3 regions of the Allobosea sp. P4_E12 genome follow, and region 1 is predicted to be linked to each of the others. Evidence: riboswitches for the same ligand, from Rfam matches in the RefSeq annotation. Region 1 holds a riboswitch; each other region holds the start of a gene.
The links. Region 1 has a riboswitch for cobalamin ahead of metE (5-methyltetrahydropteroyltriglutamate--homocysteine S-methyltransferase). Riboswitches for the same ligand answer to the same signal wherever they lie in the genome.
Positions count from the first base shown of each region.

Region 2: linked by a shared signal. The riboswitch ahead of AC1DW9_RS25240 (CbtB domain-containing protein) and the one ahead of metE (5-methyltetrahydropteroyltriglutamate--homocysteine S-methyltransferase) in region 1 are both predicted to bind cobalamin.
Region 3: linked by a shared signal. The riboswitch ahead of AC1DW9_RS11400 (TonB-dependent receptor plug domain-containing protein) and the one ahead of metE (5-methyltetrahydropteroyltriglutamate--homocysteine S-methyltransferase) in region 1 are both predicted to bind cobalamin.

Region 1 is NZ_JBFUIY010000002.1:28,691-30,942, reverse strand. Features, by position in the region: gene AC1DW9_RS02260 (TonB-dependent hemoglobin/transferrin/lactoferrin family receptor) at 1-687, opposite strand, end outside; cobalamin riboswitch at 983-1,207, shown strand; gene metE (5-methyltetrahydropteroyltriglutamate--homocysteine S-methyltransferase) at 1,317-2,252, shown strand, end outside.
Region 2 is NZ_JBFUIY010000023.1:43,950-46,201, reverse strand. Features, by position in the region: gene AC1DW9_RS25250 (DUF1636 family protein) at 1-104, opposite strand, end outside; gene AC1DW9_RS25245 (CbtA family protein) at 154-894, opposite strand; gene AC1DW9_RS25240 (CbtB domain-containing protein) at 907-1,137, opposite strand; cobalamin riboswitch at 1,125-1,307, opposite strand; gene cobU (bifunctional adenosylcobinamide kinase/adenosylcobinamide-phosphate guanylyltransferase) at 1,448-1,972, shown strand; gene cobO (cob(I)yrinic acid a,c-diamide adenosyltransferase) at 1,986-2,252, shown strand, end outside.
Region 3 is NZ_JBFUIY010000007.1:204,519-206,770, reverse strand. Features, by position in the region: gene AC1DW9_RS11410 (heavy metal translocating P-type ATPase) at 1-476, shown strand, start outside; gene ccoS (cbb3-type cytochrome oxidase assembly protein CcoS) at 473-649, shown strand; cobalamin riboswitch at 667-867, shown strand; gene AC1DW9_RS11400 (TonB-dependent receptor plug domain-containing protein) at 988-2,252, shown strand, end outside.

The DNA.
Region 1 (2,252 bases):
ACGGCTGAGTTTGGCCTCCTCCGCCGTCTTCTGGCTCAGGCCGACAATGGCCTCGAGGGCAGGGGTGAGCCTGAAGGCCGCAATGCCGGTCTTGGTGAAGGAGCGGTCGAAACTGTCATACCCGGCATCGAGACGTACGGCATACGGCTTGTCCTTGCCTTTCAGCAGGTCCTGGGGATCGAGCGTACGATAGGCGACGATGCCGCCCAGAGCATCGGCGCCCCAGAGCACGGAGCCCGGGCCACGCACGATCTCGACGCTCTTCAGGAAGGGCATCTCGACAAAGTTGCGATTGCCATCAGTGATGCGCTCGATCACACGCGATCCATCGACCTGCATCTGGACGCGGTTGCCGCCGACCCCCCGGATCGTGAAGCCATCGAGGTTGCCGAACGGGTCGGTGCCGCTGGTGAGGCGGTTGACGCTGACGCCCGGCTGGTAGCGGACGAGGTCCTGCATGTCGCGCGTCATGCGCTCGTCGAGTTCCTGCCGTGAGATAACGTTCACGACGCCGGGAACATCGAGAACCTGCTTTTCACCGCGTGTCGCCGTGACCGTAATCTGGTCGAGCGTGAACGCCGGTGACGCACTGCCGCCATCTGCGATCGCTTGAGAGTAACAAATCGTGCTTTGAAGGATTGTAAAAAGGAAAGTGGCTGAAAAATATGGTTTTGATTTGTTCTTCATTGGAAGATCCCAGTCCATTTGCGGGTGGATGTAGTCCGCTGGTACTAGGATTCGCAATTGTAAATTTGACACAGTGTTTTCTGATGTACTTTTGTAGTGAATTACATGCAATCTATAATAGATATAGATTCTAATTATTCTACTTTAGCAATTGCGCGGGGAACTGCTTGCGCCGCATCGCCTGCGCGCGACCAGGGTACACCCCGCCGTCGGGGGCAGCGTCAGTCGGCGCAGATAGCGACATGGAGACATAAAGATGTCTTTATATTCCCATTGACTGCGGCGAGCATTTGGACCTAGGTTGGGGTGTCGTGGTTCTCTGGGTCTGTTTGCCCGGAGCTAAGAGGGAAGCCGGTGCGTCGAGGTCGCTATTGACCTGGGCAAGGCCGGCGCTGCCCCCGCAACTGTAAGCGGTGAGCCGCTGTCCAAGATGTGTCACTGAGGCCGGCAAGGTCTCGGGAAGGCCGGACAGCAGCGATGACCCGTGAGCCAGGAGACCTGCCTCGACGAACTGAACGTCCTCGGGCGGGGTGTCCCGGTGGAGCGCTTTGCGATTGCGCAGGCTCTTCGCCGGCGGAATCCTGGACGCGTCCGCTTTGGCCTTTGCTCCCAACTTCTGGGGTAAGCCTATGTCATCTTCACTTCCTGTCGCGACCCTTGGGACGCCGCGCATTGGTCCGCGCCGCGAACTCAAACTCGCTCTCGAAAGCTATTGGTCGGGCAAGTCGACCGAAAGGGACCTGCTCGACACCGCCGCCGCATTGCGCGCCGCCAACTGGGCCCGCCAGAAGGCACGCGGCGTCACCGTCATCCCGTCGAACGACTTTTCGTTCTACGATCAGGTGCTGGACATCAGCGTGATGGTCGGCGCGATTCCCGAGATCTATGGCTGGAAGGGTGGTCCGGTCGGGCTGGCGACCTATTTCGCCATGGCGCGAGGTGCGCAAAGCGAGACCGAGCCGCACACCTCCTGCGGCCATGCCCACCACGACCACGAGCATTCCCACGGCGCCCCGGCGCAGGAAATGACCAAGTGGTTCGACACCAACTACCACTACATGGTGCCCGAATTCGCGACCGGACAGCGCTTCGCACTGTCCTCGCTCAAGGCGGTCGACGAGTATCGTGAGGCCAAGTCACTCGGCTACGACACCCGCCCCGTTCTGCTTGGGCCGGTCACCTATCTGAAACTCGGCAAGAGCAAGGACGCCAGCCTCGATCCGCTCTCGCTGCTCGGCGAGTTGCTGCCGGTCTATATCGATGTGCTGCGCCGCCTTTCCGCCAATGGTGCCGAATGGGTCCAGATCGACGAGCCTTGTCTGGTGCTCGATCTCGACGAGGCCGCCCGCGACGCCCTGCGCCGGACCTATGCCACCATCGCCCATGCCTTGCCGCAGCTGAAGGTCATGCTGACGACCTATTTCGGTGGTCTCGGCGACAATCTCGACACGGCGGTCACGCTGCCTGTCGCAGGCCTTCATCTCGACCTCGTGCGCGCTCCCGCGCAGCTCGAGGAGGTGCTGGCCAAGGCACCGCGCGGGCTCGTGCTGTCGCTCGGCATGATC
Region 2 (2,252 bases), on a different contig from region 1:
GCCTCGGCAAAACCCAGTCCGGGCTGGTCGTAACCCTCCGGCAGGTCCGCCCGCGCGCGCCGGCAGGCGACGCAGACGAAAATGGTGACATCGCCTTCGGGCATAGGCCGGTTCCTTTGCTTCCGGCGCGATCCCGGGGGATCGCGCTCAGCGTCAGGCCTTGGCCGGGGCTGCGGCACGGCGCGTCGCCCAGGGCCAGAGCACGCCGACGGCAAAGCCGGTAGCGAGCCAGAGGGCAGCCTGGAGCGCGAGCGAGAGCGCGGCGAAATGCGCTGCGATTTCGGCCGGGACCTTGCTCTCCGGGGCGGCGGGATGTGGTGCGCCGATCAGATGCGGGACGAGCATGGCAAGCACGGCAAGTGCCCGCAGCCAGCTCGCCTCCGTCCGCAGGAAGACCCAGAGGCCGCCGGCGGTGACGAGCGCGGTGGCGATCCACCAGGTCTGGCGGTGGAGCAGTTCGGCTGACGCGCTGCCGGGCAATTCCGGTGCGAGCCCGGTCGCCGGCACGAGGCCGAAGGCCAGGAAGCCGCAAGCCGCCCAGATCAGTGCGGTCCGTTCAGTGATGGCATCGCCCGCTGCGATCATGCCGCCGAGCAGCAGGGCGGCAAAGCCGATCGCGGTCGCAATGGTGACGATGGTGGTGAAGGCCGTGCGCTGCAAGCCGTCCTGTGGCTTCCACTCGGCGTGGTCGGCTGCGTCGGCGCCGCCATGGGCAAGGACGATCCTGGCATCGCCGGTGAAGCTGGCGTGCTGAAGCTCGGCTGCGCGCAACGCCGTCTCAAAGGTTTCCGCCTTGAGGATCAGCGGCGTGGTGGTGACATGCTGGAGTGCTGCGACCAGGAGCCCAGCAAGAAGCCCGGCCAGAAGACTGACCGTGAGAACACGATTGACCATGTTGCCTTTCCCTCAGTGGCAGGGAAAGGCGAGGGTGTGGCGCGTGTCGTGGGCTGCGTTGTGAACGCTGGTCGAATGGGCGAAGCCGACGGTGAAGATCAGGGCTGCGCCGAGTGCCAGGGCAGCTGCGACAGCCTTGACGCGCTCGGATGCGCTGGCCTGGGTGGTGATCGAAGCCGTATTCGTCGTCATCTCGGTCTCCTTGGCCACCCCGCCGGCAGCCCGCTGGATTGCATCACTCATCGACGGCAGGTCTCCTGGCTCGCGGGTCCGGATCTCTCGCCGCCTTCCCGGGACAATCCCAGTGGCCGATGGCGCGAAACTCGCCGCTTACAGTTGCGGGGGCAGCCGCGGTATCGCACCGCGTTCCCTTTTCACCTCCTTGCAGAGGCACCGTCGGGGATGATCATTAGCCATCTGCACGGTGCTGTGCAATGCAGCGATCGTGATTGCGAGCGCAGTGAAGCGATGTGATCTCTGATGGCCTGTCCCGGCTTGTTTCGCTTCGCTCGCCAGGTCCGTTCCTTAGGCTGATCTTCCCTGGGTTGAGATTTTGGCAGTGGCAGCGATCCTTTCCCCTCTTACCCTCGTTCTGGGCGGCGCCCGCTCCGGCAAGAGCCGCCATGCCGAGGCCCTGATCGAGATGGTGCCGGCGCCCTGGATCTATCTCGCCACGGCGCAGGCCTATGACGATGAGATGCGCGCCCGGATTGCCGAGCACCGCGCCCGCCGGTCGCAGGATTGGATGACCATCGATGCGCCGCTGGCCCTGGCGCAGGCGATCCGCGCGGTTCCCGCGGGGCAACCTGCCCTGGTGGACTGCCTGACGCTCTGGCTGACCAACGTGATACTGGCAGAGCAGGATGTGGCGGCTGCAAGCCGGGAACTGGTCGAGGCCTGCGTTTCGGCACGTGGCCCGGTGGTCCTGGTTTCCAACGAGGTCGGGCTCGGTATCGTGCCCGAGAATGCGCTCGCCCGACGGTTCCGCGACGAGGCGGGGCGGTTGCACCAGATGCTTGCGGCGCGGGCCGACCGGGTGATCTTCATGGTCGCCGGTCTGCCGATGCAGGTGAAATGAGCAGGAGGTTCCGATGACGATCGATGCTGACGAGGCCGCCCGCCACAAGGCCAAGATGGAAAAGCGCAAGGCGGTGCAGGATGCCGAGGTCGCCGCCAAGACGATCGAAAAGGGACTCCTGATCGTCAATACGGGGCCAGGCAAGGGCAAGTCGACCGCCGCCTTCGGATTGATCCTGCGGGCTCTCGGCCATGACTGGCGCGTCGGGGTGGTGCAGTTCATCAAGGGCGCCTGGGCGACAGGTGAACGCAAGGCGCTCGACGCCTTCGGCGATCGCATC
Region 3 (2,252 bases), on a different contig from region 1:
GAAGCGAAGCTGTCGCGCCGGTCGCCTCGGCCCTCGGTATCACGGAGGCCGAAGCCGGCCTGCGTCCCGACGAGAAGCTCAAGGCGCTCGACCGGCTCAGCGCCAAGGGGCGCAAGGTGCTGATGATCGGCGACGGGCTCAACGACGCTCCGGCCCTTGCCAAGGCCCATGTTTCGATCTCGCCGATCAGCGCGACCGACCTGGCGCAGGCCTCGGCCGACATTGTCTTCATCGGCGACAGCTTGATGCCGGTCGCCGACAGCCTGCGCATCGCCCGCAGGGCGCGCAACCTCATGCTGGAAAACCTCTGGTTTGCGGTGCTGTACAATGCCGTCGCGGTGCCGATTGCCGTCGCGGGCTTCGCGACGCCGCTCGTCGCAGCCGTCGCGATGTCGGGCTCGTCACTGGTGGTCACGCTCAACGCGCTGCGCGCGGGACGCGGCCTGCCGCGGCAGAATACGGGAGTGGCGTCATGAATATCCTGGTGATCCTGTTCCCCCTGGCACTCGGTCTCGGACTGCTGGGGTTGGCGGCCTTCTTCTGGTGCATGCGCACCGGCCAGTTCAGCGATCTCGAGGGACCGAGCTGGCGCATTTTGAGGGATGACGACCTGCGTTCGCCTGGGGACACCCGCACCAACGATCATTGACGCAGCGGCCGTTCCGGCCTTACCTCGCCAGCGACGGTTCCCTTAGGGGATCAAAAGGGAATGCGGTGCGGATGGTTCGCCATTCAATGCCGTGGCTGCCCCCGCAACTGTAAGCGGCGAGCCTTTCGCCACACGCCACTGGGGCCCTCGGACCTGGGAAGGCGGCGACAAGGCACCGACCCGCGAGCCAGGAGACCTGCCGTCAGCCGTGGTCACACGCGAACACGTTCGGACGGGGTGTTTCGATCGCTTGTTGAACTGCACGCTGGCTAAGGGCAGCGGACGGGGCCTCGCGTTCGCGGTGACGTGCCACAGACGTCAACGCCCGAGGTTCCATCGTGATCCGTCCTCCCAAGGTTGCCCGGCGCAGCCGGCTGCTCATCACCCTGTCGCTCCTTGTCTCCGCCGGCTCCCTCCCCGCCAACCAGGCATCCGCCCAGTCAGCCACCGAATCGATTGCCCTCGACGAAATCGTCGTCAGCGCGACGACGCGACCCACGCCAGCGCGCGAGATCGCCAATTCCGTGACCGTCATCACTGCCGGTGATATCGAGCGCGAGCAGCGCCGGACCCTGCCGCAGGCGCTCGCCGCCGTTCCCGGCCTCAATATCGTGCAGACCGGCGGGCCGGGCGGGCTGACCTCGGTCTTCATCCGCGGCACCAACTCCAACCACGTCAAGGTATTGATCGACGGCATCGAGGCCAACGACCCGTCGACCCCGAACCGCTCCTTCGATTTCGGCTCGATGCTGACCGACGACATCGAGCGCATCGAAGTGCTACGCGGACCGCAAAGCGGCCTCTACGGCGCCAACGCGCTGGGCGGCGTCATCTCGATCACCACCAAGCGTGGCGAGGGTCCGCCGAAGCTCACGGCCCGAGCCGAGGCCGGCTCATACGGCACCTTCAACCAGTCGGTCGGCCTCAGCGGCGGCGATGACCGCTTCAACTACGCCCTCAGCATCGCCCATTTCAAATCGGATTCGACCCCGGTGACGCCTCCCGGGCTCGTGCCGTCGGGGCGCCGCGTCAACCCGAATTCCTACGACAATTGGACCTATTCGGCCCGGTTCGGCGTCGCGCTGTCCGATACGCTGTCGCTGAACTGGGTCGGCCGCCACACTGACGGCTACCTGCTCTTCACCGGCGATTCCGGCTTTCCGAGCACGCCCAGCAGCTTCCGCAGCAGCCAGGACTACAAGCAGGCCTTCACCCGCGGAGAGGTCGTCTGGGATCCGCTTGGTGGGCGCTTCGTCAATCGCTTCGGCCTGTCCTACAGCAATCAGGACCGCACCGGCCGCACGCCGAATGCGATTGGTATCCTCGGCCTGCCGACGGAGAATCTCGGCGAGCGCACCAAGGTCGACTGGCGCGGCGACCTTGAGCTGATGAAGGGGCAGACCCTGGTGATGGGTCTGCAATACGAGCGCGAACGGCTGGAAACCCGCGCGCTCACGGCATCCAACGGCAATACGGGCGCCTTTGCCGAACTCCAGTCGAATTTCGGCGACCGGCTCTTCATGGTCTCGAACATCCGCTACGACGATGACGAGACCTTTGGCGGCCACACGACCTACCGCTTCGCGCCAGCCTATATCGTGCC